DNA from 4 places in the Streptomyces sp. NPDC088730 genome. Region 1 is predicted to be linked to each of the others. Evidence: riboswitches for the same ligand, from Rfam matches in the RefSeq annotation. Region 1 holds a riboswitch; each other region holds the start of a gene.
What was found. A riboswitch is a leader RNA that binds a small molecule or an ion and turns the genes downstream of it on or off. The one in region 1 is predicted to bind S-adenosylmethionine.
Positions count from the first base shown of each region.

Region 1 (7,217 bases):
CCGCTCGACCCTGTGGGCCAAGGGCAAGCAGCTCATCAACATGAACACGAATGAGCCGCTCCGCCCCGAGGACGTCGCGGTGGGTTCGCTCACCTTCGCCATGCCCGAGGGCCTGGAGGAGGACGCACACGACTTCCAGACGCAGATCGCCAAGGCTGCGCTGATGATCATTCGCATCGAGCCGTCCAACATCAAGGACAAGCGCGAGCGCGAGTGGGCCCACGAGGGCATCGTGGCCTTCTCGAAGATCTGCACCCACGTCGGCTGCCCGATCAGCCTGTACGAGCAGCAGACGCACCACGTGCTCTGCCCGTGCCACCAGTCAACCTTCGACCTCTCCGACGGCGCCCGCGTCATCTTCGGTCCGGCCGGTCACGCCCTCCCGCAGCTGCGGATCGGCGTGAACAGCGAGGGCAACCTCGAGGCGCTCGGTGACTTCGAAGAGCCCGTCGGTCCTGCATTCTGGGAGCGCGGATGAGTACTGCGACCGATACGAAGCGCAAGGCGCCCGCCGGTGAGAAGATGGCCGACTGGGCGGACGGCCGGCTCGGGATCTACTCCCTGGCCAAGGCCAACATGCGCAAGATCTTCCCGGACCACTGGTCCTTCATGCTCGGTGAGATCTGCCTCTACAGCTTCATCATCATCATCCTCACGGGTGTGTACCTGACGCTGTTCTTCCACCCGAGCATGGCCGAGACCGTCTACCACGGCCCGTACGAGCCCATGCAGGGCATCCGGATGTCGGAGGCCTACGCCTCGACGCTGAACATCAGCTTCGACGTCCGCGGTGGTCTGCTGGTCCGGCAGATCCACCACTGGGCCGCGCTGATCTTCCTGGCCGGCATGTTCGTGCACATGATGCGCGTGTTCTTCACGGGCGCGTTCCGCAAGCCGCGTGAGATCAACTGGCTGTTCGGCTTCCTGCTGTTCGTGCTCGGTATGTTCACCGGCTTCACCGGCTACTCGCTCCCGGACGACCTGCTCTCGGGTACGGGTGTCCGCTTCACCCAGGGCGCGATCCTGTCGATGCCGATCGTCGGCACCTACATCTCGATGTTCCTGTTCGGCGGGGAGTTCCCGGGCGGCGACTTCGTCGCGCGGTTCTACTCGGTGCACATCCTGCTGCTGCCGGGCATCATGCTCGGGCTTCTGGTGGGCCACCTCATCCTGGTCTTCTACCACAAGCACACGCAGTTCGCGGGCCCCGGCCGGACGAACAAGAACGTCGTCGGCATGCCGCTGCTGCCGGTGTACATGGCCAAGGCCGGAGGCTTCTTCTTCCTGGTCTTCGGTGTCATCGCCGTCATCGCGGGCATCGCCTCGATCAACCCGATCTGGGCCATCGGCCCGTACCGCCCGGACCAGGTGTCCACCGGCGCCCAGCCCGACTGGTACATGGGCTTCGCCGAGGGTCTGGTCCGCGTGATGCCGGGCTGGGAGATCAACCTCTGGGGTCATACGCTCGTGCTGGGCGTGCTCATCCCACTGGTGCTCTTCGGGCTCATCCTGGGCGCGATCGCGATGTACCCGTTCATCGAGTCCTGGGTCACCGGGGACAAGCGCGAGCACCACATCCTGGACCGCCCGCGCAACGCCCCGACCCGTACGGCCTTCGGCGTCGCGTGGATCACGGTGTACTTCATCGGTCTGGTGGGCGGCGGTAACGACCTCTGGGCGACGCACTTCCACCTGTCGCTGAACTCCATCTCGTGGTTCGTCCGGATCTTCTTCTTCGTCGGACCGGTCCTCGCGTTCATCGCGACCAAGCGGATCTGCCTCGGCCTCCAGCGCCGGGACAAGGAGAAGGTGCTGCACGGGCGCGAGTCCGGGCTCATCAAGCGCCTGCCGCACGGTGAGTTCGTCGAGGTCCACGAGCCGCTGTCGCAGGGGCAGCTGCACACCCTCACCGCGCACGAGCAGTACGCGCCGGTCGAACTCGGCCCGCTGGTCGACGAGAACGGCGTGAAGCGCAAGGTGTCGCCGATCGAGAAGACGCGGGCCAGGCTCAGCAAGAGCTTCTACGGCGAGCACAGCCAGATCGCCAAGGCGTCCCCCGAGGAGTACAAGGAGATCACCGAGGGCCACGGCCACCACTGATCACCTGAACTGATCGCCACAGCGGGAGCCCCGCCCATCCATACGATGGACGGGGCTCTTCGCTGTCTCCGGCGCTCGATAGGGTGGACGCATCCCTTTACCGGCTGTGGACCCCAGGAGCGGACCATGAACGTTGTGACCCCGGTCGGCGGCGACAGCGTGGCGGCTCGTACCTGGCCCGGCGTGCTGACCCCGCTGATGCGCGGCGAGGACCTGAGCGCGGACGACACCGCGTGGGCGATGGACCGCATCATGAGCGGCGAGGCGACCGACGTGCAGATCGCCGGCTTCGCGGTGGCCCTGCGCGCCAAGGGCGAGACGGTCGGGGAGGTCACCGGTCTGGTCCGTGCGATGTACGAGCACGCCACCACGATCCACGTGCCCGGCCGCACGGTCGACATCGTCGGCACCGGCGGCGACATGGCCAAGACGGTCAACATCTCCACCATGTCCGCGATCGTCCTGGCCGGGGCGGGCGCCAAGGTCGTCAAGCACGGCAACCGCGCCTCCTCCTCGGCCAGCGGCTCCTCCGACGTACTGGGCGTGCTCGGCGTCAACCTGGATCTGCCCCCGCAGCGCGTCGTCGAGGTGGCGGAGGAGGCGGGCATCACCTTCTGCTTCGCGGTGAAGTTCCACCCCGCCCTGCGGTACGCGGCGAAGGCGCGGGCGGAGCTCGGCGCGCCGACCACCTTCAACATCCTGGGCCCGCTCACCAACCCGGCCCAGGTGCGCTCCCAGGCCATCGGCGTGGCCGACCCGCGGATGGCGCCCATCGTCGCGGGCGTCCTCGCGGAGCGGGGCAACTCCGCGCTGGTCTTCCGCGGCGACGACGGACTGGACGAGCTGACCACCACCGCGACCTCCCGGGTCTGGGTGGCCCGCGACGGCGTCGTGCGCGAGCAGGCCTTCGACCCGCGCGACGTCGGCCTGGACCTGGTGCCGGTCGAGGCGCTGCGCGGCGCCGACGCCTCGTACAACGCCGACGTGGCCCGCCGGCTGCTGGCCGGTGAGACGGGGCCCGTACGGGACGCCGTCCTGCTCAACGCTGCGGCGGCGCTGGTCGCGCTGGACCCGGGGGAGGGCACGCTCGAAGAGCAGCTCACCGCCGGTATGGCGAAGGCCGCCGAGTCCATCGACTCCGGGTCCGCGGGGCGCGTGCTGGAGAGATGGGTCAAGACCAGCAACGCCTGAACCACCGAGCAGCGAAGCGGGGCGCAGTCCAGATCATGGACTGCGCCTTGCGCGTCCGGGCACGTATGGCAAGATGCTGGGCAGGTCATGAGTGACAGCGACTACGGCCCCGGCCCGCTGTCCGGCAACCCTCCGTCCGTGGCGGGGTGCCCCGGGTGAAGACCAGGCCGTAGGCAGCGAGGTCTGCGGCAAGCGCGGACCCCTCGACATCGTGAGATGTCCACCCGTGGGGTCCTGGTCCTCAGGGAGCCTCTGTGAGCAAGCGAATGCGATAGGGCTTTTCGGCCCTCCTCCGCACACCCTTTTTCTCTTCTTCCGTGCTGCCGCGTATCCGCAGGCACGCGGAGTTCGCCTGCCTGTTACGGGAGTTCGTCATGTCTGTCTTCACCGCTGCCGCCGATCAGTCCATTTGTACCCCGCTGCCCGTCCTGGGCAAGGATGTGACGGTTCCGCTGGTGACCGGCGGTGAGGTCACGTACGCCGCGCTCGACTACGCCGCCAGCGCCCCGGCCCTGCAGCGGGTGTGGGACGACGTCGCCGCGTACGCGCCGTACTACGGCAGCGTCCACCGGGGTGCCGGCTACCTCTCGCAGCTCTCCACGGACCTCTTCGAGTCCAGCCGGGTGACCGTCGCGGAGTTCCTCGGCTGCCGCGAGGGCGACCAGGTGATCTTCACCCGTTCGACGACCGACTCGCTCAACCTGCTGGCCGCCGCGGTGCCCGCCGACTGCGAGGTGTTCGTCTTCGAGACCGAGCACCACGCGTCCCTGCTGCCCTGGCGCGATGCCCGGGTGACCTACCTGAACGCCCCGCGCACCCCTGACCAGGCCGTCGCCACCCTGGAGCGCGCCCTCGCCGACCGCGACCCCCAGCTCCGTTCGAGCAGCGGAGGCCCCGTTGGCCCCGCGCTGGTCTGCGTCACCGGGGCCTCCAACGTCACCGGCGAGCTGTGGCCGGTCAAGGAGCTCGCCGCCGCCGCGCACGCCCACGGCGCCCGTATCGTGCTGGACGCCGCCCAGCTCGCCCCGCACCACCCCGTGAACATCGCCGAGCTGGACGTCGACTGGGTCGCCTTCTCCGGCCACAAGCTCTACGCGCCCTTCGGCTCCGGTGTGCTGGCCGGCCGCTCCGACTGGCTGTGCGACGCCGAGCCCTACCTGGCCGGCGGCGGCGCCTCCCGCAAGGTCGCCCGGCGCACCGACGGCGGGGTGGACGTCGAGTGGCACACCACCGCCGCCCGCCACGAAGCCGGTTCGCCCAACGTCATCGGCGTCTACTCCATCGCCTCCGCCTGCAAGGCGCTCACCGAGGCCGGGTTCGACAGCCTGGTCGCCCGCGAGCAGCAGCTCGTCTCGGAGGTCCGGGCCGGACTGGCCGAGGTGCCCGAGGTCAAGGTGCTCTCGCTCTTCGGTGACGACGCCCCCCGCGTCGGCGTCATCTCGTTCGTGGTGGAGGGCTGGAACAGCTCGCACTTCGCCGCGGCCCTCTCCGCCGAGTACGGCATCGGGGTGCGCGACGGCCTGTTCTGCGCCCACCCGCTGGTGCGCACCCTGCTCGGCAGCGACCCGCAGGACGTCGGCGAGTGCGGCGCGCCGGAGGCCGAGCCGGGCGAGAAGTCGCTCAACGCGATCCGGGTCAGCTTCGGTGCCGGTACGCCGGACGAGCACATCGAGCGCTTCGTGCGGGCGGTCAAGGAGCTGGTGAGCGAGGGCGCCCAGTGGAAGTACCGCACCGAGGACGGCCGCTGCGTCCCGGACCGGGGCACCGCCCAGCACTGAGCCGCAACGCGTTCGGCCGGGTACGGAAAGCATTCCGTACCCGGCCGAACGCGTTTACGTGGTCAGCCGTCCAGGCCGATGGCGAAGGCCGCCTCCAGGTCGTGCTGCGAGTACGTACGGAACGCCACGTGGGTGTCGGTCGCCTCGACGCCGGGGATCTTGCTGATCCGGCCGGGGATGACATCGGCGAGATCGTCGTGCTTGGCCACCCGGACCATGGCGATCAGGTCGTACGTACCGGTGACCGAGAAGACCTCGCTGACACTGTCCAGCGCCGCGACGGCCTCGGCGATCTCGGGAATCCGGTCCACGCTGGTTTTGATGAGCACGATCGCGGTGATCACGGCTGGCTTTCTCCCTCGGTGGCCGTGGCTGGAGATCTCACTCTAGCGTTACCCCGGTAGCGCCCCCAGGCGTAGAGGAACCCGACGGCGAAGCCGACCACATGGGCGAGATAGGCCACGCCGGGACCGCTGCCCGCCCCCTCCGCGGCCAGCCACTGGAGCACGAACCAGAAGATCAGCACGATCCAGGCGGGGAAGCGCAGCGGGAGGAAGAGGAGGAACGGGAACACGCTGGTGACCCTGGCCCGGGGGAAGAGGTAGAGGAAGGCGCCCAGTACCGCCGAGATCGCCCCCGAAGCGCCGACGAGCGTCTGGTCCGAGGTGGCGTGCGCGGCCGCGTAGGCGAGCAGCGCGAGGTAGCCGCAGCCGAGGTAGAAGAACGCGAACTCGGTGTGGCCCATGCGCTCCTCGGCCATCGCTCCGAACACGTACAGGAACAGCATGTTGCCGAGCAGGTGCAGCCAGCTGCCGTGCACGAAGAGCGCGGTGAGCGGCGTGACCAGGGCGTGCGCGGAGCCGTCCCACAGCTCGCTCGGGATCACGCCCCAGCGCTCGAAGTACCCGGCCTGGGCCGACAGCAGGGCGTCCGCGCTGCCGTACACCGGGGCGAGCCCGGAGAGCGGGCTGATCGCGAAGACCACGCAGCACAGTGCGATGAGGGCGTAGGTGACCGGCGGCCCGCCCGAGGTGGCCGCCCGCAGGAGTCTGCCGGCCGCAGCCCGCCGATCGATCATGAACAGAGCATGACGCAAGCGCAGGGAACGGGACAGAGCGCCTCGCCGTGCCGGTGGTACGCGGTGAGGCCGTAGGGTTGCGACAGGACATCCGCAGTTCGACGGCGCACCGCGAAGATCCCTATGTGGCAGCACGAGGCCCGACGGAAGAGGACGCAACGATGACGACGGTTCCCCAGCCGACAGAGGCGACCCGCTGGCGCTGCACGCTCTGCGGAAACCTCACGCGATTCGACGTGACGCGCTCGTCCAAGGTCGTCGAATACGTCCATCTCGACCTGGCCGGGGAGTCGAGCGTCGAAGAACGCGAGGTGGTCAGTGAGACCATCGAGTCGGTGCGCTGCCGTTGGTGCAACGCGGTGGACCAGATCGAGCTAGTCGACAGGCCGGGTGCCGACTCCTGACGGGGCCGTGCGGACATACAGTTTGAGGTGACGGATGGTGGAGCAGCCCCCTGGCGGCGCCGCGTCGGCCGATGCGGCCGACGACGCCGTGGAGATGCTCGACCGCCCGCTGCCCGAAGGCGTACGGCGTCGGGTCGTCGCGCTGGTCTCGGACGCGTTCGGCGCGCTCACGGTCACCGAACTGCCCGCTCAGCTCCGACAGTACGCCCGTTTCACGCCGACCAGGCGTGCCAAGTTCGCCGGGAACGCGATGGCGGCCGCCCTGGCGGGCGACGCCACCTTCCGGCGGCGCATCGGTGAACGGCTGCGGGAGGTCCAGCCGGAGCTGAGCGCCGCCCTGGAGGCGGGCTCGCCGCCCGCCGCCGCCGACCCCGTGGACGTCGCCGCCGCGGCCTACGTGCTGCGCCCGGACGGCTGGGTGAAGCTCCTCGCCGCCGCGGGCGAGGAGGCCCAGCGCGCCGACGCGGAGCGGGCGGACGACGAGAGCCGGCGCGAACTGGAACGGCTCCGCGAGGAGCTGGCCCAGGCCCGCGCGCAGACGAAGAGCGAGACCGAACGGCTCCGCGGCGACCTCGACGCGGCCCGCAAGGAGGCCGAGTCGCTCCAGCGCAAACTGCGCAGCGCGGCCAACGAGGTGAAGCGCGCGGAGGCCGCGCTGCGCCGGGG
Region 1 is NZ_JBIVLK010000001.1:1,076,487-1,083,703, forward strand. Features, by position in the region: gene ACIP89_RS04815 (Rieske 2Fe-2S domain-containing protein) at 1-478, shown strand, start outside; gene ACIP89_RS04820 (cytochrome bc complex cytochrome b subunit) at 475-2,100, shown strand; gene trpD (anthranilate phosphoribosyltransferase) at 2,227-3,291, shown strand; SAM riboswitch class IV at 3,375-3,492, shown strand; gene ACIP89_RS04830 (aminotransferase class V-fold PLP-dependent enzyme) at 3,666-5,069, shown strand; gene ACIP89_RS04835 (Lrp/AsnC family transcriptional regulator) at 5,132-5,413, opposite strand; gene ACIP89_RS04840 (rhomboid family intramembrane serine protease) at 5,410-6,147, opposite strand; gene ACIP89_RS04845 (hypothetical protein) at 6,309-6,551, shown strand; gene ACIP89_RS04850 (NYN domain-containing protein) at 6,586-7,217, shown strand, end outside.

Region 2 (7,217 bases), on a different contig from region 1:
CGGCGCAACCGCGCGAAGGTGCTCGCCGCAGCCGTTCAGGCGTTCACCGTCAAGGGACTCGACGTCTCCCTCAGCGAGATCGCACGGCAGGCGGGGGCGGGTACCGGCACCGTGTACCGGCACTTCCCGAGCAAGGAGAACCTGCTGGAGGCCGTACTCGTCCAGCACGTCGAAGACCTGGTCGCGGCGGCTCGCCGGTGGGCCGCGCAGGCCCCTCCTGCCGCGGCGTTCTTCGGCTTCCTCCTGGAGACCATCGAGAAGTCGTCCGGGCGCAAGCACGTCTGCGACCTCGTGACCACGGACACCAGCTGGCCGCGCCCGATGCTCGCCGCCTCGGCGCACCAGTTCCAGCAGGTGCTGACCGAGCTGCTCCGCGCGGCCCAGCGCACCGGTGGAGTCCGTGCCGACCTGGGCCCGGACGACATCGCCGTACTCATCGCCGGATGCGCGACGATGCGGGCCGCCCACCGGGACGCGGCCGCCGGGGTGCGCATGGTCCACCTGGCGCTGGAGGGCTTGCGGGGACCGGCCTCGGTCACGGAAAGGCGGGTGTTCCGTGACGCGCCCGGCAGGCGTCACGCAACGAGACCGCGATGCGAGGAGTGCGGGGCCGAGTTCGACGCCAAGACGGCGGGCCGTCCCGCACGCTACTGCGGCGCGACGTGCCGCCAGCGGGCCCACCGGCGTCGCGGCGGACGATGAGACGCCGTCGTGTAGGTCCGCGCCCGGACCGAGGCCGGTGCGGGCGCGGACCTGCACGGCCCCGTCACACAGCGGACGGCGAGCGCCCGAACAGAGGCGCGGGCCCAAGCGAGGGCGGCGTCCGCCGGTTCTGTGAGGAGTTCGGCCGGACCCGGAACGTTCGGCGGAACGCCATCGCGTGCACACCGCACGGGTCTTCCGCCGGACCGCCGGTTCTGGAACACTCCTGTCGTTTTCGCCCTTATGTTTCCTCACCCCACAGAGGCCCCCACCCATGGCAGATCTCAACCGTCGCCGCCTCCTGCAACTCGCCGGAGGCGCGGTCGCCTTCAGTACGTTGTCGAGCAGCATCGCCCGCGCCGCCTCACTGCCCGCGAAAGGCCGTACGGGCACGCTCCAGGACGTCGAGCACATCGTCGTACTGATGCAGGAGAACCGTTCCTTCGACCACTACTTCGGCACCATGAAGGGTGTGCGCGGCTTCGGTGACCCGCGTCCGGTCACGCTGCCGAGCGGAAAGCCGGTCTGGCACCAGAAGGACCTCCTCGGCAAGGAGGTGCTGCCGTTCCGGCCGCCCGCCGACGACCTCGGGCTGCAGTTCCTCCAGGACCTGAACCACGACTGGGCCGGCGGGCACCGGGCCTTGAACAAGGGTGCGTACGACCAGTGGGTCCCCGCCAAGACCGCCACGACGATGGCCCACCTCACGCGGGAGGACATCCCGTTCCACTACGCCCTCGCCGACGCGTTCACCGTCTGCGACGCGTACCACTGCTCGTTCCTCGGTTCGACCGACCCGAACCGCTACTACCTGTGGAGCGGGTACACCGGAAATGACGGCACCGGCGGCGGTCCCGTGCTCGGCAACGACGAGTCTGGGTACGGCTGGAAGACCTATCCCGAGCGGCTGGAGGAGGCCGGGGTGTCGTGGAAGGTCTACCAGGACATCGGTGACGGGCTCGACGCCGCCGGATCATGGGGGTGGATCGACGATGCCTACCGGGGCACGTACGGCGACAACTCGCTTCTCTACTTCAACAGTTACCGCGACGCCAAGCCAGGCGACCCGCTCTTCGAGAAGGCGCGCACCGGGACCGACGTCAAGAACGGCGACGGGCTCCTCGACGATCTCAAGGCCGACGTCCGGGCCGGGACGCTCCCCAAGATCTCCTGGGTGGTCTCTCCCGAGGCCTACAGCGAGCACCCCAACTGGCCCGCCAACTACGGTGCCTGGTACATCTCGCAGGTGCTGGACGCGCTGACGTCCGACCCCGAGGTCTGGGGCCGGACCGCCCTCTTCATCACCTACGACGAGAACGACGGCTTCTTCGACCACGTCGTGCCGCCGTTCGTGCCGTCCGGCGCGGCGCAGGGGCTGTCCACCGTGGACACCTCCGCCGACCACTTCCCCGGCGACATCCGGTACGCGGCCGGGCCGTACGGGCTCGGGCAGCGCGTGCCGATGACCGTCGTGTCCCCGTGGAGCACCGGCGGGTTCGCCTGTTCCGAGGTCTTCGACCACACCTCCGTCATCCGGTTCATGGAAGAGCGCTTCGGCGTGCACGAGCCCAACATCTCGCCCTGGCGGCGCGCTGTCTGCGGCGATCTCACCTCGGCCTTCGACTTCCGCACGACGCGGACCGCGCCCGCCTCGCTGCCCTCCACGGACGGATACGCCCCGCCGGACGGGGAGCGGCACCCCGACTACGTACCGGTGCCGCCGGTCTCCGGCAGTGTGCCGAAGCAGGAGTCCGGCACGCGGCCCACCCGGCCGCTGCGGTACGCGCCGCTCGTGGACGGGACGGCAGACCCGGGCACCGGGAAGTACCGGCTCACCTTCAGCGGCGGGGACGCAGCCGGAGCGCAGTTCCTGGTGACGTCCGCCAACCGCGGCGACGGGCCCTGGACCTACACCACCGAGGCGGGCAAGTCGCTCTCCGACAGCTGGAACACGGCCTACTCCAGCGGAGTGACCGACCTCACGGTGCACGGTCCGAACGGATTCCTGCGGACCTTCAGGGGTCCCGGCAAGGCGGCCGGACCGGAGGTGACGGCGCGTCATAACCCGGCGAACGGGGCTCTCGACCTGACGCTCACCCATGCCGGTACGGGGACCGTCCAGCTGACCGTGCGCAAGGCGGACGCCTACGGCGGCGGGGCGCAGACCTTCGCGGTGCGGGCCGGCGCGACCGTGCGGCACACCGTTGACCTGCGCGGGAGCAAGCGCTGGTACGACATCGAGGTGGTCTCGGACGCGGACGCCGCGTTCCTTCGCCGGTTCGCCGGACACGTCGAGACGGGTGAGGCGGGAACGAGCGACCCGGGCCTCGTCACCGGCTGACCGGCCGGCCCGGTGACGGCTGAGCGCCGGCCGGGCCGTCACCGGGAGAGGCGGGGGTGCGCGGGCCGGATCCGGCCCGCGCCCGTGCGTCCCTGACCGTCCGTCGGCCGAGCGGTCCCGCGCGTCGGGAGGCGGCTGCTCGGTGCGTTAGGGTTTTCGCCGGGTCATGAGTTCCAGTGCGCAGCCCCGGCTTGCTGGACGGCACCCCGCTCCGCTGCGGGTGCTCCGGGTGACGACCTGCCCCGTGCGCGAGGTACGGGGAACAGCGGACCGCGGTGCAGAGCGCTCGGGGTCCATCATCCCCGGAAGGCGGGACTCACCGTGCTGCGTCATCTCCCCGAACACGGCTCCGTGCGGAGCGAGGACTGCGCGCGGTACGCCGCGGGCCACCAAGTGCACTGGATCCACGCCAAGAAGTGCCGGCAGGAGCCCGGTCAGGCCGTCGAGATACTGCTGACCGCAGACGATGTCCGGGACGACGGCTGGATCGGTCTGCGGGCCGCGTTCGACTACGCGGACACCCTTCCGCCGGTGTGGACGCACGCCCCGGACGGGCTGCGGGAGGTTCTCGCCGGTCACCGAGGGCGCGTGTACTGGCTCTCCCGTTGGCATGCGCTGAAGCTCGTGACCGGTGCCGACCGGCTCGCCGGACTCGTCAACGTCGCCTTCGAGGCCGGGGAGCTGTGCGACGCCCCGGGGGCCGGGCGCTTCTAGCCGGGTACGGAGCCGCTCCTCGGCGTCGCTGCTTGGCGTCGGTACTTGGCGTCGGTGCTTGGAGTCGGTCGTCAATTGTCGTGAGATGTCCAGCGGTTGCTCCATTTCGGGTGCACATTTGATCGTCATCGACCGCTGTGGTGTCACATAAAATCCTTATAGTGGGCGTGCGTTGACCGCACGATCGTGACGCGTGACGCTTCCGCCACAGAAGTCAGGACGATGACGCGCCCTTCCTCCCCAGACCCCGAGTCCGCCTCACCCCCTCCGGAGTGCCCCGCGCACGCGGGGCCCGGTGCCGTACCCCTGAGCGGGCCCTCGTTCCAGACCGAGCCGCAGGCCGTCTACCGGGCCATGCGGCGGGACCACGGACCGGTCGTCCCCGTCGAACTGCCGGGCGGGTTCCCCGCCTGGCTGGTCATCGGCTACCGGGAACTCCATCAGGTCACCAGTGACGGTGAGCTGTTCCCGCGCGATGTCGGCCTGTGGAACCAGTGGGAGCACATACCGGAGGACTGGCCGCTGCTGCCCATGGTCGGGCGGCCGCTGCCGTCCGTCTACTTCAGCGCGGGGGACGAGCACCGGCGGCACGCCCGGATGGTCGGGCCCGCCCTCGAAGGGGCCGACCCGTTCGAGACCCGCCGCCACTGCGAGCAGTTGGCCGACCGGCTGATCGACGCCGTGTGCAGCCGGGGCACGGCCGACCTCGTCGCCGACTTCTGTGAGCCGCTTCCGGTCCTGGTCCTCGCCAGGCTGGTCGGGTTCCCCGACGACGAGGGCGGCTCCATCGCCCGGGTGCTGAAGGACCTGGCCGACGGCGGTCCGGGCGCGCAGGAGGCCCACCTGCGTTTCGCGGAGCACATGACGCGACTCGTCGCCGCGAAGCGTGCCGCCCCCGGCGACGACGTGACCTCCCGGATGCTCGCGTTCCCCGAGGCCTTCACCGACGAGGAGTACATGCTCGACCTGATGGCCGTCACGGCCGCCGGGCACCTCACCACCGCCGACTGGATCAGCAACTCGCTGCGGCTGATGCTCACGGAGGACGAGTTCGCGCAGTCGATGGCGGGCGGCCGGCGCAGCGTCGGCGAGGCCATGAACGAGGTGCTCTGGGAGGACGCGCCGACGCAGATCCTCGCCGGGCGCTGGGCCGCCCGCGACACCCGGCTCGGCGGACAGCCGGTCAGGGCGGGGGACATGCTGCTGCTCGGGCTCGGCGCCGCCAACACCGATCCGCTGATCCGGCAGAGCCTGGCCGGCGGCGGCTCCTCCGCCCGGGGCGGCAACGGCGCGCATCTCGCCTTCAGCCACGGCGAGTACCGGTGCCCCTTCCCCGCCCAGGAGATCGCGGAGACCATCGCGCGTACCGGCATCGAGGTGCTGCTCGACCGGCTGCCCGACCTGGAGCTCCGGGTCCCCGTCGCAGAGCTGGTGCGGCGGCCCTCCGCGTTCCTGCGCGGCACCACCGCGCTGCCCGTTCGGTTCACCCCCGTCCGTACGACAGGAGACCTCTTGTGAACTGCCCGCACGCCGCCGCGCACGCAGCAGCCCCGGACGGCGGGACCGTCGTCATCGACCCCATGGTCCAGGACCTGGACGGAGAGACCGCGAGGCTGCGCGAGGCCGGCCGGCTCGCCCGGATCGAGCTGCTCGGCGTACCCGCCCGGGCGGTCACCCGGTACGCCGACGCCCGTCAACTCCTGATCGACCCGAGGCTGGTGAAGGATCTCGAAGCCTGGGCGCTGTGGCAGAGCGGCGAGGTGACGCACGCGTGGCCGCTCATCGGCATGATCGACGCCGGGCGGTCCATGTTCACCGTGGACGGCGCCGAGCACCGGCGGCTGCGCACCAAGACCTCCCAGGCGCTCACCCCCCGCCGGCTGGAGGCCGTCAGGCCCGACATCGAGAAGTTCACCGGGGAACTGCTGGACGCCCTCGCGGACGGCGGCAGGGACGGGGCCGTCGTCGACCTCAAATCGGTGTTCGCGCAGCCGCTGCCGATGCGGGTCGTCGGCATGCTGATGGGCGTGGACCCCGCCGAGAACGCCATGCTGACCAGACAGTACAAGGCCTTCTTCTCGATGCTCACCCCGCAGGACGAACGGCTCGCTCTGCTGGCCGAGTTGGACGTCTTCTACGCCGGACTGGTGCGCGAGAAGGCCGCGCGGCCCACCGACGACCTGACCTCCGCGCTCATCCTCGCCGACGAGGGCGGCGAGCCGCTCACCGAGGAAGAGGTGGTGGGCACCCTCAAGGCGATGGTCGCGGCCGGCCACGAGACCACGATCGGACTCATCCTCAACGCGGTACGGGCCCTCCTGTCCCACCCGGAACAGCTGCGGATGGTCCTCGACGGGGAGGTCTCCTGGGAGACGGTGATCGAGGAGACGCTGCGGTGGGACACCCCGACCACCCATCTGCTGATGCGGTTCGCCACCGAGGACATCCAGGTGGGTGACGACGTCATAGCCAAGGGCGAGGGGGTGGTCGTCTCGTACCGGGTGATCGGCCGGGACTTCGAGCAGCACGGTGCGGACGCGGACGCCTTCGACATCACCCGCCCCGCCCCCATCCGGCACATGACGTTCGGCCACGGTCCGCACATCTGCCCCGGCGCCGCGCTCTCCCGGATCGAGGCGGGGATAGCGCTGCCCGCCCTCTTCGCCCGGTTCCCCGGACTGCGGCTCGCGGTGCCGGACGCGGACATCCGCAAGCTCCCGGTGATGACCCAGAACGACATGGCGGCCTTCCCCGTTCTGCTCGACGCCTGAACCGGTACGGACGGCATATCGTGGCGGTGGCCGTACGGCTGACCGCCACGGGCCACCGCCTACGGAAGGCGTGTGTCGCCGCTTCCTGTGTCGAAGCGCTTCGACAGCTCTATGGACACGCTGTGCCAGCAGGTCTAGGCTCACATCGTCCGTATACACCCAAGGTGATGGGTGGGGTGTCGAAGCGCTTCGCCGCAGTGGTGTCCGACTGAAACCGCCCCTCCGTGTGCCGGTGTCCGACGTCGTTCCGTGATGGAGAGCTGAATGGTCACCCTTGCCGAGGTCGCACAGCACGCCGGAGTCTCCGCCAGCACGGTGAGCTATGTCCTCAGCGGGAAGCGGTCCATCTCGGTCCCCACCCGGGAACGGGTGGAACGGAGCATCAAGGAGCTCGGCTACCACCCCAACGCGGGTGCGCGGGCGCTCGCCAGCAGCCGGTCGAACATCATCGCGCTCATGGTGCCGCTGCGCACCGACATGTACGTGCCCGTGATGATGGAGATCGCCATCGCCGTCGCCACGACGGCCCGCATCCACGGCTACGACGTCCTGCTGCTGACCGGCGAGGAGGGCCCCGCCGCCGTACGCCGGATCGCCGGCAGCTCACTCGCCGACGCCATGATCCTGATGGACGTCGAACTGCACGACGAACGGCTGCCCCTGCTGCGCGAGACCGACCGCGCGGCCGT
Region 2 is NZ_JBIVLK010000017.1:119,965-127,181, forward strand. Features, by position in the region: gene ACIP89_RS33335 (TetR/AcrR family transcriptional regulator) at 1-702, shown strand, start outside; gene ACIP89_RS33340 (phosphocholine-specific phospholipase C) at 977-3,043, shown strand; SAM riboswitch class IV at 3,206-3,315, shown strand; gene ACIP89_RS33345 (hypothetical protein) at 3,365-3,757, shown strand; gene ACIP89_RS33350 (cytochrome P450) at 3,980-5,275, shown strand; gene ACIP89_RS33355 (cytochrome P450) at 5,272-6,528, shown strand; gene ACIP89_RS33360 (LacI family DNA-binding transcriptional regulator) at 6,793-7,217, shown strand, end outside.
Region 2: linked by a shared signal. The riboswitch ahead of ACIP89_RS33345 (hypothetical protein) and the one ahead of ACIP89_RS04830 (aminotransferase class V-fold PLP-dependent enzyme) in region 1 are both predicted to bind S-adenosylmethionine.

Region 3 (7,217 bases), on a different contig from region 1:
TCGCCCTCACGCAGTACGTGCGCGAGACGGGCGCCGAGTCCGTGCTGTACGCGGGCGACGACCTGGGCGACCTGGCCGCGTTCGCCGCCGTGGAGAAGCTCCGCACCGAGGGCCCCGACGGCACCCCCGGCCTGCTCGTCTGCAGCGGCGAGGCCGAGGTGCCGGAACTGGCCGCACGCGCCGACCTGCTGCTGCCCGGTCCCGGAGCGGTCGTCGGCTTCCTGTCAGCCCTGGCGCAGCGCCTCTAGCTGGTCCAGGAACCACTGCTGCGGCGGCAGCGCGGTGGCCGCCGCCGCCAGCCGCTCCGTGCGCTCCGCGCGTTCACCGTCCGCCATCGTCAGCGCCTCGTGCAGGGCGTCGGCGGTGGCGGACACGTCGTACGGGTTCACCGCGATCGCGTCGTCCGCCAGCTCCTCGTACGCCCCCGCCTCCCGCGACAGCACCAGCGCGCAGCCGTGGTCGGAGACGACCGGGACCTCCTTGGCGACCAGGTTCATCCCGTCCCTGATCGGGTTGACGAGCGCCACGTCGGCCAGCCGGTACGCCGCCAGCGAGCGGGCGAAGTCGTCCTTGACGTGGAGGACGACCGGGGTCCAGTCCGCCGTGCCGTGCTTCGTGTTGATGTCGTCGGCGACGCGCTTCACCTCGGCCGTGTACTCCCGGTACACCGCGAGGTCCTGCCGGGAGGGGTAGGCGAACGCGACGTGGACGACCCGGCCGCGCCACTCGGGACGTTCGTCGAGCAGGGCCCGGTAGGCGAGCATCCCGCGGACGATGTTCTTGGACAGCTCCGTGCGGTCCACCCGCACGATCGTCTTCCGGCCGGGGCCCACCTGTTCGCGCAGCGCCGCCATCCGCTCGTCCACGTCCGGCTCGTGCGCGCGCCGGAGCAGGAAGTCCGCGTCGGCGCCGAGCCCGTGCACACCGATCCGGGTGCGGCCGGTGCCGCCCAGGATCTCCGTGCAGCAGCTGATGAAGGCGTCCGCCCAGCGGCGGGTCAGGAAGGCCGCCCGGTCGGCGCCGAGGATGCCGCGCAGCACCTGCTCCGCGATGTCGTCCGGCAGCATCCGGAAGTAGTCGACGGGCGCCCACGGGGTGTGCGAGAAGTGGCCGATGCGCAGGTCGGGGCGGAGCTCGCGGAGCATGCCCGGCACCAGCACCAGGTGGTAGTCCTGCACCAGGACCGCCGCGCCCTCGCCCGCCTCCTCGGCCAGCGCCTGGGCGAAGGCCCGGTTGTAGGCCTCGAAGGACGCCCACTGGCGCCGGAACTCCGCGTCGAAGACGGGCTCCACGGGGGTCTGGTAGAGCAGGTGGTGGACGAACCAGAGCACCGAGTTCGCGATGCCGTTGTACGCGTCGGCGTGCACGTCCGCGTCGATGTCGAGCATCCGTACGCCCGGCTCACCGACCCCGCGCCGGACCGCCTCGCGGTCGCCCTCACCGAGCGCGGCGCAGACCCACATCTTGTCGTCCACCGCGCTCAGCCCCGAGACGAGCCCGCCCCCGCCCCGTTTCGCGTCGAGTGAGCCGTCCTCGTTCAGTGCGTACGAGACCGGACCGCGGTTGGACGCGACGAGTACCTGGGCGGCGGGCTGAGGGGCGTGCTCGGAGACCATGCGCGGAATCTAGCCCGATACCGAACCGTCCAAACGTGCGTGCGGCCGCGGTCCGTCCCGGATGCTGCCGGGTGACCTGCGGCCGGACGGCCGCAGGTCACCCGGCAGCCGCTCAGGCGGCGCGGCGCGAGACGTACTCCTCGATCTCGCGCATCGGCGGCCGCTCCTGGGCGTCCACCGGGTGGGTGTGCGGCACGAAGCCGTTCTCGCCGCGCTCGAACTGGGTCAGCTCGGGGCGCACCAGATGGCCGCGGGAGAGCCGCAGCGACGCGGTCCGGTAGATGGCCGCCGCCATCCGGCCGAGCGCCCGGCCGTCCTGGTGGCGGTGTTTGCGGACGCCGACGTCGACCTGGGCCAGCGCGTCCAGGCCGACCGTGTGCAGGGCGTCGACGAGCAGCCCCAGCTCCACCCCGTAGCCGACCGGGAACGGCAGCTGTTCGAGCAGCGAGCGGCGCACGGCGTACTCGCCGCCCAGCGGCTGGACGAAGCCGGCCAGCCGCGGCCAGTGCAGATTGAGCAGCGGCCGTGCCACCAGTTCGGTGACCCGCCCGCCCTGGCCCGCGGTCTCCCCGAGCGGACGGTCGTACATCGCCTTGACGAACTGCACGGAGGGGTCGGTCAGCAGCGGGCCGACGATGCCGGAGACGAAGTCGGCCGAGAAGTCCTTCAGGTCCGCGTCGATGAAGCAGACGATGTCACCGCCGGTCACCAGCAGTGACCGCCACAGCACCTCGCCCTTGCCGGGGACGGCCGGCAGCCGGGGCAGGATCGCGTCCCGGTGGATCACCCGGGCGCCCGCCCGGCGGGCGACCTCCGCGGTGTCGTCGGTGGAGCCGGAGTCGATCACCACGAGTTCGTCGACCAGCCGGACCTTCTCCATGAGCTCGCGCCGGATGGTCCGGACGATGTCTCCGACCGTCGCGGCCTCGTTGAGCGCGGGCAGCACGACACTCACGCTCCCCCGGCGCGGGTCGCCGCTCCTGGCGGCCAGGAGCTGCTCCAGCGGGCGGTCGGCGCACGACCAGGAACGCCTGGTCAGCCAGCGTTCGACCTCTTCCAGCACGGTCGATACTCCCTGCATGTGATCCATCTCGCGGTTCGGACGACTATCTCAACAGTCCGGTGCTTCGGTTACAGTCTGAACAACGCAGATGGCCATGGCATGCCGGGGTCCATCCGCCGACAAACGCCTGGATCGATGGTCCAGTGCCATAGCGCTCATCCAGAGGGACAGAGGGAACGGCCCGTTGAAGTCCCGGCAACCATCCCGCCGACCGCGAGGTCAGGTGGGGACGGTGCCAATTCCGTCTTGTGGCGAAATGCGTCACGAGGAAGATGAGGAGAAAGGGCCTCGCCATCATGGCTGTTCAGACTGTTGCAGCATCCACCGAAACTTACGTCGACCTCGGTCCCGCCGCGGCACTTTCCTGCCGCGAGTGCGGAGAACGGTTCGCGCTCGGTCCCCTCTTCGCCTGTGCGACCTGTTTCGGGCCGCTCGAAGTGGCGTACGACCTGCCGACCGGCTCCCCGGACGAGCTGAGGAAGCGCATCGAGGCCGGACCCGACAACATCTGGCGCTACGCGCCGCTGCTGCCGGTCCCCGCCGACGTCGCGGACAAGCCCAACATCAACCCCGGCTTCACCAAGCTGGTCAAGGCCGACAACCTCGCCCGTGAGCTGGGCGTCACCGGCGGCCTGTACGTCAAGGACGACTCCGGCAACCCGACGCACTCCTTCAAGGACCGCGTCGTCGCGATCGCCGTCGAGGCCGCCCGCGCCTTCGGTTTCACCACGCTCTCCTGCTCCTCCACCGGCAACCTCGCCGGAGCCGTGGGCGCCGCCGCCGCCCGCGCCGGTCTGCGCTCCTGCGTGTTCATCCCGCACGACCTGGAGCAGGGCAAGGTCGTCATGGCCGCGGTGTACGGCGGTGAGCTGGTCGGTATCGAGGGCAACTACGACGACGTCAACCGGTTCTGCTCGGAGCTCATCGGAGACCCGCTCGGGGAGGGCTGGGGCTTCGTCAACGTCAACCTCCGCCCCTACTACGGCGAGGGCTCCAAGACGCTCGCGTACGAGATCTGCGAGCAGCTCGGCTGGCGGCTGCCCGACCAGATCGTCATCCCGATCGCGTCCGGCTCGCAGCTGACGAAGATCGACAAGGGCCTCCAGGAGCTGATCAAGCTCGGGCTGGTCGAGGACAAGCCGTACAAGATCTTCGGCGCCCAGGCCGAGGGCTGCTCGCCGGTCTCCGCCGCCTTCAAGGCCGGTCACGACGTGGTCCGCCCGCAGAAGCCGAACACGATCGCCAAGTCCCTCGCCATCGGCAACCCGGCCGACGGCCCCTACGTCCTGGACATCGCCCGCCGTACGGGTGGCGCGGTGGACGACGTGAACGACGAGCAGGTCGTCGACGCGATCAAGCTCCTGGCGCGCACCGAGGGCATCTTCGCCGAGACCGCGGGCGGTGTGACGGTCGGCGTGACGAAGAAGCTGATCGAGGCCGGCCTGCTCGACCCGACGCTCACCACCGTCGTCCTGAACACCGGTGACGGCCTCAAGACGCTGGACGCGGTGGCCGCCACCTCGCAGGCGACGGCGACGATCCGGCCGAGCCTGGACGCCTTCCGCGCCGCCGGCCTCGGCACCGCCAGCTGACCCACCCGAGACTCCAGGAAGGGCACCCACCATGAGCGTCAAGGTCCGTATCCCCACCATCCTCCGCACCTACACGGGCGGCCAGGCCGAGGTCCCGGCAGAGGGCGCGACGCTCTCCCAGGTCATCGAGTCCCTGGAGAAGGACCACCCGGGCATCGCCGCCCGCGTCCTGGACGACCAGGGCAAGCTCCGCCGCTTCGTGAACGTGTACGTCAACGACGACGACGTGCGCTTCGAGGGCGGCCTGGAAGCGGTCACCCCGGACGGCGCGGGGGTCTCGATCATCCCGGCCGTCGCCGGCGGCTGCTGAGCCCCGGGACCCGAGCGGTCCCACTGCGCCGAGTCACCTGGATTGCCCTCTCCGCGACGGAAGCGGAGGGGGCAATTCTGCATGGTTGAACGCGGTAGAGTGTGGGAAGTCCCCTTCGCTGCCCGTGCCCCCCGCATATGAGAATGCGCCTGGCCACGACAAGATGCAGCCAAAGTACCTGAGCCTCTTGTGCCATAAGTCGCCTTTGCCTGGCCCGACTTGCCCTGGAATCTCATGAATTCCTCATATTCGGGTGATCGGCGCTGCCCAGAATTCTCGTCCGATTGACCTGTTGCAGAGGGCAGTTGGGCAGATACATTCGGCCGCGGTCGACGCGTTCCGGCGCACGCACCCTCTCCTGTCGGAGGGTGAGTTCTGACCCGGGCCCGCGAAGTGCGGTCCTGTGCAAGGGCCAGTAATAGGGGAGTTAGGCATGGCTCAGGGCACCGTCAAGTGGTTCAACGCGGAGAAGGGGTACGGCTTCATCGCGGTCGACGGTGGTGCGGATGTTTTCGTCCACTACAGCGCGATCCAGATGGACGGATACCGCACCCTCGAAGAGGGTCAGCGAGTTGAATTCGAAATCTCGCAGGGCCAGAAGGGGCCGCAGGCGGACATGGTCAAGCTCGCTGTCGGCTGAGCTCGGCGCGGTCGGCCAACGACACTACTCACGCACGGAGGGCCCGTACCCCTGGGGTACGGGCCCTCCGTGCGTCCTGGCCCCGTTCGCTCCCGCTGTCCGGTTGTCCACACTCCGGAGGGCGACGCTTGCACTCTCGGGGGTCGAGTGCTAATCATTGGGCTTAGCACTCTCCGGGTGAGAGTGACAGAAACTTGGACCGGGCCGGTGAGGCCCGCAGGTCTGCCGGGGCAAGGAACCGGCAGGCGGCAGGCCGTCCGTCGCGGGCGCCACTCGGTCCGGAGAATCCACCCCTGTCCGGGAGGACCACTTCATATGGCCAAGATCATCGCGTTCGACGAGGAGGCCCGGCGCGGTCTTGAGCGCGGCATGAACCAGCTCGCCGACGCCGTCAAGGTCACCCTCGGCCCCAAGGGCCGCAACGTCGTCCTTGAGAAGAAGTGGGGCGCCCCCACGATCACCAACGATGGTGTTTCCATCGCCAAGGAGATCGAGCTGGAGGACCCGTACGAGAAGATCGGTGCGGAGCTGGTCAAGGAGGTCGCCAAGAAGACGGACGACGTCGCCGGCGACGGTACGACCACCGCCACCGTTCTCGCTCAGGCGCTCGTCCGCGAGGGTCTGCGCAACGTGGCCGCGGGTGCCAACCCGATGGCTCTCAAGCGGGGCATCGAGAAGGCCGTCGAGGCCGTCTCCGCCGCCCTCCTGGAGCAGGCCAAGGACGTGGAGACGAAGGAGCAGATCGCTTCGACCGCCTCCATCTCCGCCGCTGACACCCAGATCGGCGAGCTCATCGCCGAGGCCATGGACAAGGTCGGCAAGGAAGGCGTCATCACCGTCGAGGAGTCCCAGACCTTCGGGCTGGAGCTTGAGCTCACCGAGGGTATGCGCTTCGACAAGGGCTACATCTCGGCGTACTTCGCCACGGACATGGAGCGCATGGAGTCGTCCCTGGACGACCCGTACATCCTGATCGTGAACTCGAAGATCAGCAACGTGAAGGACCTCCTTCCGCTGCTGGAGAAGGTCATGCAGTCCGGCAAGCCGCTGCTGATCATCGCCGAGGACGTCGAGGGCGAGGCCCTGTCGACCCTGGTCGTCAACAAGATCCGTGGCACCTTCAAGTCCGTCGCCGTCAAGGCTCCGGGCTTCGGCGACCGCCGTAAGGCCATGCTCGGTGACATCGCCATCCTCACCGGTGGCACCGTCATCTCCGAGGAGGTCGGCCTCAAGCTGGAGAACGCCGGTCTCGACCTGCTCGGCCGCGCCCGCAAGGTCGTCATCACCAAGGACGAGACGACGATCGTCGACGGCTCCGGTGACAGCGACCAGGTCCAGGGCCGCGTCAACCAGATCCGCGCCGAGATCGAGAACTCCGACTCGGACTACGACCGCGAGAAGCTCCAGGAGCGCCTCGCGAAGCTGGCCGGCGGCGTGGCCGTCATCAAGGCCGGTGCCGCCACCGAGGTCGAGCTCAAGGAGCGCAAGCACCGCATCGAGGACGCGGTGCGCAACGCCAAGGCCGCCGTCGAGGAGGGCATCGTCGCCGGTGGTGGCGTGGCTCTGCTCCAGGCCTCGGCCGTCTTCGAGAAGCTGGAGCTCTCGGGTGACGAGGCGACCGGCGCCAACGCCGTCAAGCTGGCGCTGGAGGCCCCGCTCAAGCAGATCGCCGTCAACGGTGGTCTTGAGGGTGGAGTCGTCGTCGAGAAGGTGCGCAACCTGCCGATCGGTCACGGCCTCAACGCCGCGTCCGGCGAGTACGTCGACATGATCGCCGAGGGCATCATCGACCCGGCGAAGGTCACGCGCTCCGCTCTGCAGAACGCCGCGTCCATCGCCGCGCTCTTCCTCACCACCGAGGCCGTCATCGCCGACAAGCCGGAGAAGGCCGCTGCCGCGGGCGCTCCGGGCGGCATGCCGGGCGGTGACATGGACTTCTGATCCTCACGGATCGGTAGTTCCGGCACGCACCACAGCACCACAGCACCACAACGCC
Region 3 is NZ_JBIVLK010000012.1:49,561-56,777, reverse strand. Features, by position in the region: gene otsB (trehalose-phosphatase) at 1-248, shown strand, start outside; gene ACIP89_RS28690 (trehalose-6-phosphate synthase) at 225-1,616, opposite strand; gene ACIP89_RS28685 (glucosyl-3-phosphoglycerate synthase) at 1,729-2,679, opposite strand; SAM riboswitch class I at 2,832-2,958, shown strand; gene thrC (threonine synthase) at 2,976-4,271, shown strand; gene ACIP89_RS28675 (MoaD/ThiS family protein) at 4,303-4,581, shown strand; gene ACIP89_RS28670 (cold-shock protein) at 5,015-5,221, shown strand; gene groL (chaperonin GroEL) at 5,537-7,162, shown strand.
Region 3: linked by a shared signal. The riboswitch ahead of thrC (threonine synthase) and the one ahead of ACIP89_RS04830 (aminotransferase class V-fold PLP-dependent enzyme) in region 1 are both predicted to bind S-adenosylmethionine.

Region 4 (7,217 bases), on a different contig from region 1:
CCGGTGCCTGCGGACGCCGATCAGCTCGCCGTTCACACTGACATGGCCGATCTCCGGCTTCTCCAGGTGGTTGATCACCCGCAGGAGGGTGGACTTCCCCGAGCCGGACGGTCCGAGGACGACCGTGACCTCCCCGGGCCGCACGGTGAGCGCCACGCCGTCCAGAACGCGCTGGGATCCGTACCACTTGTGCACGTCGTGCACCTCGACCGCGGCGGGGCGCACCGGGGGCGCCGCGACGGCGCCGGCCTGCCCCGGTGTCCCGGCCGCTTCCGCTCTTCCGGTCGTCGTCTCCGCGGTCATATCGCCGTCACCTTCCGGACCCGTGCCCGCAGATCGCCCAGGCCGGTCCGCAGCCTCTGCAGCGGCGTGGGCGGCAGGGTGCGCAGCGCGCCCCGCGAGTAGTACCGCTCGACGTAGAACTGGATGACGGACACCACGCTGGTGAGGATCAGGTACCAGGCGGTGGCGACCAGCAGCAGCGGCACGATGTCGCCGGGGTAGGTGCTGCCCATGCTCTGCACGGAGCCGAAGAGATCGAGCAGCGAGACGTAGAAGACCAGCGAGGTGCCCTTGATCAGGCCGATCAGCTGGTTGACGTAGTTCGGGGTGATGGAGCGCAGGGCCTGCGGGAAGACGATCTTCGCGAACCGGTACCGCTTCGGCAGGCCGAGGGCGGCTGCCGCCTCGTGCTGGCCCTGGTCGACGGAGAGGATGCCGCCGCGCACCACTTCGGAGGCGTACGCCGCCTCGTTCAGGCTGAGGCCGATGACGGCCACGGTCATGTCGGTGGCGAGGCGTGACTCGTCGAAGCTGAAGAACGCCGGGCCGAACGGCACTCCCACGCTCAGCGTCCGGTAGAGCGCGCTGAAGTTGTAGAGGAACAGCAGGATCACGATCAGCGGGACCGACCGGAACAGCCAGGTGTAGACCCAGCTGACCGCGCGCAGCACAGGGCTCGGGGAGAGCCGGGCCAGGGCCAGCAGCACACCGCCGAGCAGCCCCAGCACGGCGCTGAGCAGGGCGACTTCGAGCGTGACGAGCAGGCCGTCAAGGATGGTGGGCCGCAGGAACCAGTACTGGAACCGGTCCCACTGGTAGAAGGGGTTGGCCACCAGTCCGTGGACGATCTGGGCGACCAGCACCAGCACGACGACGGTGACGATCCAGCGGCCGGGCCGCAGGAGCGGGCGGACCCGCTGCGGGACCTGCGGCTTCGGCACGAGGGGTGGCCCGGGGCGGGGGGCCGCCTCGGCGGGCGGCGCTGACCCGGAGGACACAGCGACGCCGGGGGATTCACTCACGGAGGGCTCCAGCGGATGCGGACGGCCCGGACCACGGACGGCAGCGCCTCGCCGCGCCGGTCGTCGGGGACGACGCGGCGGGGCGCGGGCGGCACAGCGCGGAGCAGGGGGCCGGGCGGGGAGAGGACGCACCGCGGCAGCGGTGGACGTCAGGGAGTCAGAAGGCCGTCAGCCTTGACAGAGAGCGCGACAAGCGGCGGTACACAGGGCGCTGTTGACACGCTGGAGGTCGACGGAGCGGTCCGCGCAGAGCAGAACGCGGCCTCGGGACCGCCAGGCAGCCATCCCCTCAGCTGCGTGCATCGCCCTCACCGTCACCGATCCGCCCCGCGGGGCCTCGCGCCTGCCGGACACCGTCCGGTCTCAACTGCGGCACCCCCGCGGTCTGCTGGGATGCCGGCCGGCGATCCGGGGCGTATCGCTGCCAACCGGGACCGTTCCGCGCCGCAAGTTATGCATGCGCCGACAGGAATGTCAACGCGGGTGACCAACAGGCGAGATGGCCCCTGTGGCCTCCTTGACGGCGTCACCCGGCGCACCGAAACTGGCGTGGACGGTCACGATTGTCAGCGCCCCCGTGCGGGATCCGTCCTGCTCACGGGGTTCATCGGCCCCGGCCCGCTGGCAGGCAACCCTTCCACCGCGACGGGGTGCCCCGGGTGACGACCGGGTCCCGCCGGCGTGGCGGGGCAAGCGTGGTCCCGCGTCTCGCGGGCCCCGGAGTCGGGACGGGTGGGATTTGTCCAGGAACGGCTTGACGAGGCGCCTGCACATCGACCTGCTGCGTGTCTCCAGCGCGTACTAGCCCGGAACACCGGACGCGCGCAGGTCCGCACGGTCGCGATGACGCACACGGGTCCGCGCTGCCGTGACTCGGACCGGTGCGCAGGCGCAGCCGTTCCCCATCCGGCCGCTGGTGCCCACAAGGCGGCGGTGGCTTCCTCGTTCCCACAGGGATCTCCACAGGAGAGTCATGCCCGAGACAGCTTCGCGCAGTTCCAGCACAGGCAACTCCATCACGTGCGGCTCGGTCTCATCCGGTCCGAGTCCGTGCGCCAGCCATCCCCGTCCCAAGATCGCCGTGCCGTCCTCCCGTATCCACAGCCGGATCGGGGTCGGTCTGGCCGGCGGCTTCTATCCCGCTCCGCACCGCTACGAGCTGTTCCTGTCGGCGAGTTGTCCGCGCTCGCTGCGCATCTCGATCACCCTCGGCCTGCTCGGGCTCCGGGACTCGGTCGCCACCACGTTCCTGGGGCACCCCGCCGGAACACCCGAGGCGTACGCCTCGCTGCGCGGCGCGTACGAGGCCACGCTGCACCACTACGACGGGCCGCTGACGGCGCCCGCGCTGTGCGACCGGTGGAGCGGGCGCATCGTCAGCAACCACACCCCCGACATACTCCGCGATCTGGCCGGCCTGCTCTCCGGCCATGACGAGGCCCGCCCCTCGGCGCTGCGCCCGCCGGAGCTCGCCGACCGCATCGAGACGCTGCGCGAGCTGCTGGACCGGGACGTCACCCCGCAGGCGGGGTCCTCCGAGCGGTCGGCGGCCCTGGACCTGCTGGACCGGTCCCTCGCCCGGCAGCCCTACGCCCTGGGCGAGCAGCTGACGGCCGGGGACGTGGACCTGTGGGTGGCGCTCGTCCGTCTCGGCCCGGTCGCCGCCCTCGGCGACCGTCCCCGGCTCAAGGAGTACGTGCGCCGTCTCTGCGGCCACCCCGCCTTCCCGGATACACCGGAGCTGCCGGGGACTCCGGACGTGCCGGGCGGGGCGGCCGCGGCTGACTCACTGCCTCAGGCTCCCACGTAGGCCGCGAGGTGCTCGCCGGTGAGGGTGGAGCGGTCCGCGACCAGGTCGTCGGGGGTGCCCTCGAAGACGAGCCTGCCGCCGTCGTGCCCGGCGCCGGGGCCCAGGTCGACGATCCAGTCGGCGTGCGCCATGACCGCCTGGTGGTGCTCGACCACGATGACGGACTTCCCTGAGTCCACCAGCCGGTCGAGCAGGCCGAGCAGCTGCTCGATGTCTGCGAGGTGAAGGCCGGTGGTCGGTTCGTCGAGGACGTAGACCCCGCCCTTCTCGCCCATGTGCGTGGCCAGCTTGAGCCGCTGCCGCTCACCGCCGGACAGGGTGGTGAGCGGCTGGCCCAGGCTGAGGTAGCCGAGCCCGACGTCGGCCAGCCTGTCGAGGATGCGGTGTGCGGCCGGCGTGTGTGCCTCGCCGCTGCCGAAGAACTCCTCGGCCTCGGTCACCGGCATCGCCAGCACCTCGCTGATGTCACGTCCGCCGAGGCGGTATTCGAGCACCGATGCCAGGAACCGCTTCCCCTCGCACTCCTCGCAGACGGTGGCGACGCCCGCCATCATCGCGAGGTCCGTGTAGACGACCCCGACGCCGTTGCAGCCGGGGCAGGCGCCCTCGGAGTTGGCGCTGAACAGGGCCGGCTTCACGTCGTTGGCCTTGGCGAACGCCTTGCGGATCGGGTCGAGCAGCCCGGTGTAGGTGGCGGGGTTGCTCCGTCGCGAGCCGCGGATCGCGCCCTGGTCGATCGACACCACCCCGTCCAGTCCCGAGACCGAGCCGTGGATCAGTGAGCTCTTGCCGGAGCCGGCGACGCCGGTGATCACGGTGAGGACGCCGAGCGGGATGTCGACGTCGACGTCGCGCAGGTTGTTCGCGTCCGCGCCCCGGATCTCCAGCGCGCCGGTGGGCTTGCGCGGGGTGTCCTTGAGGGTGGCCCGGTCGTCGAAGTGACGGCCCGTGACGGTGTCCCCGGCCCGCAGTCCCCCGACGGTGCCCTCGAAGCAGACGGTTCCGCCCGCCGTGCCGGCGCCGGGGCCGAGGTCGACGACGTGGTCCGCGATCGCGATCGTCTCCGGCTTGTGCTCCACGACGAGCACCGTGTTGCCCTTGTCGCGCAGGCGCAGCAGCAGCCTGTTCATCCGCTGGATGTCGTGGGGGTGCAGCCCGGCGGTGGGCTCGTCGAAGACATAGGTGACGTCGGTGAGGGAGGAGCCCAGGTGGCGGATCATCTTGACGCGCTGCGCCTCGCCGCCGGACAGCGTGCCCGTCGGCCGGTCGAGCGCGAGGTAGCCGAGCCCGATCTCCACGAACGAGTCGAGGGTCTGCCGCAGCGCGGTGAGCAGCGGTGCTACGGAGGGCTCGTCGAGACCGCGGACCCAGGCGGCCAGGTCGCTGGTCTGCATCGCGCAGGCGTCGGCGATGCTGATCCGTTTGATCTTCGAGGACCGGGCGCCCTCGCTGAGCCGGGTGCCGTCGCACTCGGGGCAGGTGGTGAAGGTGACCGCGCGCTCCACGAACGCGCGGATGTGCGGCTGCAGCGCTTCCTTGTCCTTGGACAGGAACGACTTCTGGATCTTGGGGATCAGCCCCTCGTAGGTGAGGTTCACGCCCTCGACCTTGACCTTGACCGGCTCCCGGTAGAGGAAGTCGTGCGTCTCCTTCTCGGTGAACTCGCGGATCGGCTTGTGGGGGTCCAGCAGGCCCGATTCGGCGTAGACCCGGACGGTCCAGAAGCTGTCGGACTTCCAGCCGGGGATGGTGAAGGCGCCCTCGGCGAGCGATTTGGAGTCGTCGTAGAGCTGGGTGAGGTCGATGTCGGAGACGGTGCCCCGGCCCTCGCAGCGGGTGCACATGCCGCCGGTGCGGTTGAAGGTCGCCTTCACCGCCTTCTTCGCGCCGCGCTCGACGGTGATGGCGCCGCTCGCCCGGACCGAGGGGACGTTGAAGGCGTACGCGCCGGGCGGCCCGATGTGCGGCTTTCCGAGGCGGCTGAAGAGGATCCGCAGCATCGCGTTGGCGTCGGTGGCCGTGCCGACCGTGGAACGCGGGTCGGCGCCCAGTTTCTGCTGGTCGACGATGATCGCGGTGGTGAGCCCGTCCAGGACGTCGACCTCGGGCCGCGCCGGCGTCGGCATGAAGCCCTGGACGAAGGCGCTGTACGTCTCGTTGATCAGCCGCTGCGACTCCGCGGCGATCGTGTTGAACACCAGCGAGGTCTTGCCCGAGCCGGAGACCCCGGTGAAGACCGTGAGCCGCCGCTTCGGGATCTCGATGCTGACGTCCCTGAGGTTGTTCACGCGCGCGCCGTGCACGCGGATCACATCGTGGATGTCCGCAGCGTGCGGCGCGGACGGAGCCGCGTCCCTTCTGGTGGCCATGCTTATCGGTTCTCCATCTGTCTGTCTATCTGCCGGCCGGCCGGGCCATGATGACGCGGTCGCGGCACCCCTCGGCACCATCCGGCCCGATCCGGCGGGCCGGGGGCGGTACGCATGGTTGTACGTGGCCGGCGCGGCCGTGGCAACGCTCCACCGCCCGGATTCTCCCGTGCCGGGGCGCCGGCCACGGCACTCGCGGCTCAGCTGTCCTGGAGCAGCCCGAGCACGTTGCCGTCGGGGTCGGTGAAGGTGGCCACCAGACGTCCGCCGCCGACGTCGTGCGCGGGCTCCTTCACGGTGGCGCCCGCGGCCGTCACCTCGGCCAGCTTCGCCTCGATGTCGGGCACCTCCCAGTAGGTCACGGGCGAGCCCGTGACCTGTCCTCCCCCGTCCGGCACCAGCCCGATGTGCTGGCCCCCGGCCTCGTAGCCGACGTAATAGGGCGCGTCCGCCGTCGGGGCCACGCCGAGCAGGGCCGTGTACACCGCCTTGGCGGCCGCAAGATCGGACACGGGGTGCAGGACGGTCTTGATTCCCTGAGTGGCAGAGCCGGTCATGGTCGCTCCTGTGGTTCGTGGGACTCATCGGCCCCGTACGGGCGGCCGAGGCCTGGGTACGGGACCGGCGGTCGCGGTCGGCGCCCGGTGTCCGGGCGCCCGGTGTCTGGCCAACACGCTAGTTGCGGCGCGGTGACCGCGCTTCTCCGTTCCTGACCGGTCCGGCCGGCCGTCCCGGACCGGCGCCCGCCCTTCGTCCCGTCCGGCCGCGCCCCAGGTCAGGGCCGTACTCAGGACGTATTGCCGCCCTCCGGCACCGGGTCCATGCTTATGGGCATGGGTGACGAGGCCGGCCCCGAGCTCATCGCGTACGTCGGGCGTGCCCTGCGGGTGATGGAGGCGGCAGGGGCGCACTCCTCTGATGTCCCCGTGCCGCAGCTGGCCCGGGAGGCGGGTCTGCCGGTGGCCACGGTCGAGCGGCTGCTGAGGGTGCTCGCGCGGGACGGCTATCTGACCGAGCAGGCCGACGGGGCCTTCGCCCTCCCCTCGGAACGCTTGTCGCCGGGCGCCGGGTGCGGGCTGCCGGACCGTATCCGGCCCGTCCTGAAGACCTTGCGGGACGACCTCTCGGCCGCGGTCTACCTGACGCTGTACGAGGAGGGCGAGATCCGGGTGATGGAGATCGCCGACAGCGACCGCGCGCCCCGCGTGGACCTCTGGGTCGGGTTCCAGGACGCCGGGCACGCCACGGCTCTCGGGAAGAGCGTGCTGCGGGAACTGGACGGGACGGCGCGCGCCGAGTACTTCTCCCGGCACTCGCTGACCGACCTCACGCCCCGCACCATCACGCGCAGGGAGGAACTGCTGCGGCAGCTCGACTCCACACCGGCGGCGCCGGTCGTCATGGACCGGGAGGAGTACGCACTCGGTACGACCTGCATAGCCGTGCCCGTGTACAGCGGTGACCAGATCGGTTCGCTCGGCATCTCCTTCCGGTCGGACCGGATGTACCGGGCCACCCAGGTGCGGGCCGGGCTGCTGTCCACGGCGATGCGCGTCACGATGGGCCTGTCGCTGCCCGACTGAGCCCCACTGAGCGGAAGTCCGAGAGAAATCCGTGGCGGTTCGCTGTTGCGGCCGATACGCTCACCGCGATGATGACTCACTCTGTTCACAGATTGGGGGACCCGTCCGCGCAAGGTGAGTGCTGATGCTCACCGAGACCGCGAACCGGGAT
Region 4 is NZ_JBIVLK010000008.1:209,872-217,088, reverse strand. Features, by position in the region: gene ACIP89_RS24370 (amino acid ABC transporter ATP-binding protein) at 1-225, opposite strand, end outside; gene ACIP89_RS24365 (amino acid ABC transporter permease) at 300-1,304, opposite strand; SAM riboswitch class IV at 1,860-2,006, shown strand; gene ACIP89_RS24360 (glutathione S-transferase C-terminal domain-containing protein) at 2,386-3,114, shown strand; gene ACIP89_RS24355 (ATP-binding cassette domain-containing protein) at 3,099-5,483, opposite strand; gene ACIP89_RS24350 (VOC family protein) at 5,684-6,040, opposite strand; gene ACIP89_RS24345 (IclR family transcriptional regulator) at 6,317-7,066, shown strand; gene ACIP89_RS24340 (hypothetical protein) at 7,191-7,217, shown strand, end outside.
Region 4: linked by a shared signal. The riboswitch ahead of ACIP89_RS24360 (glutathione S-transferase C-terminal domain-containing protein) and the one ahead of ACIP89_RS04830 (aminotransferase class V-fold PLP-dependent enzyme) in region 1 are both predicted to bind S-adenosylmethionine.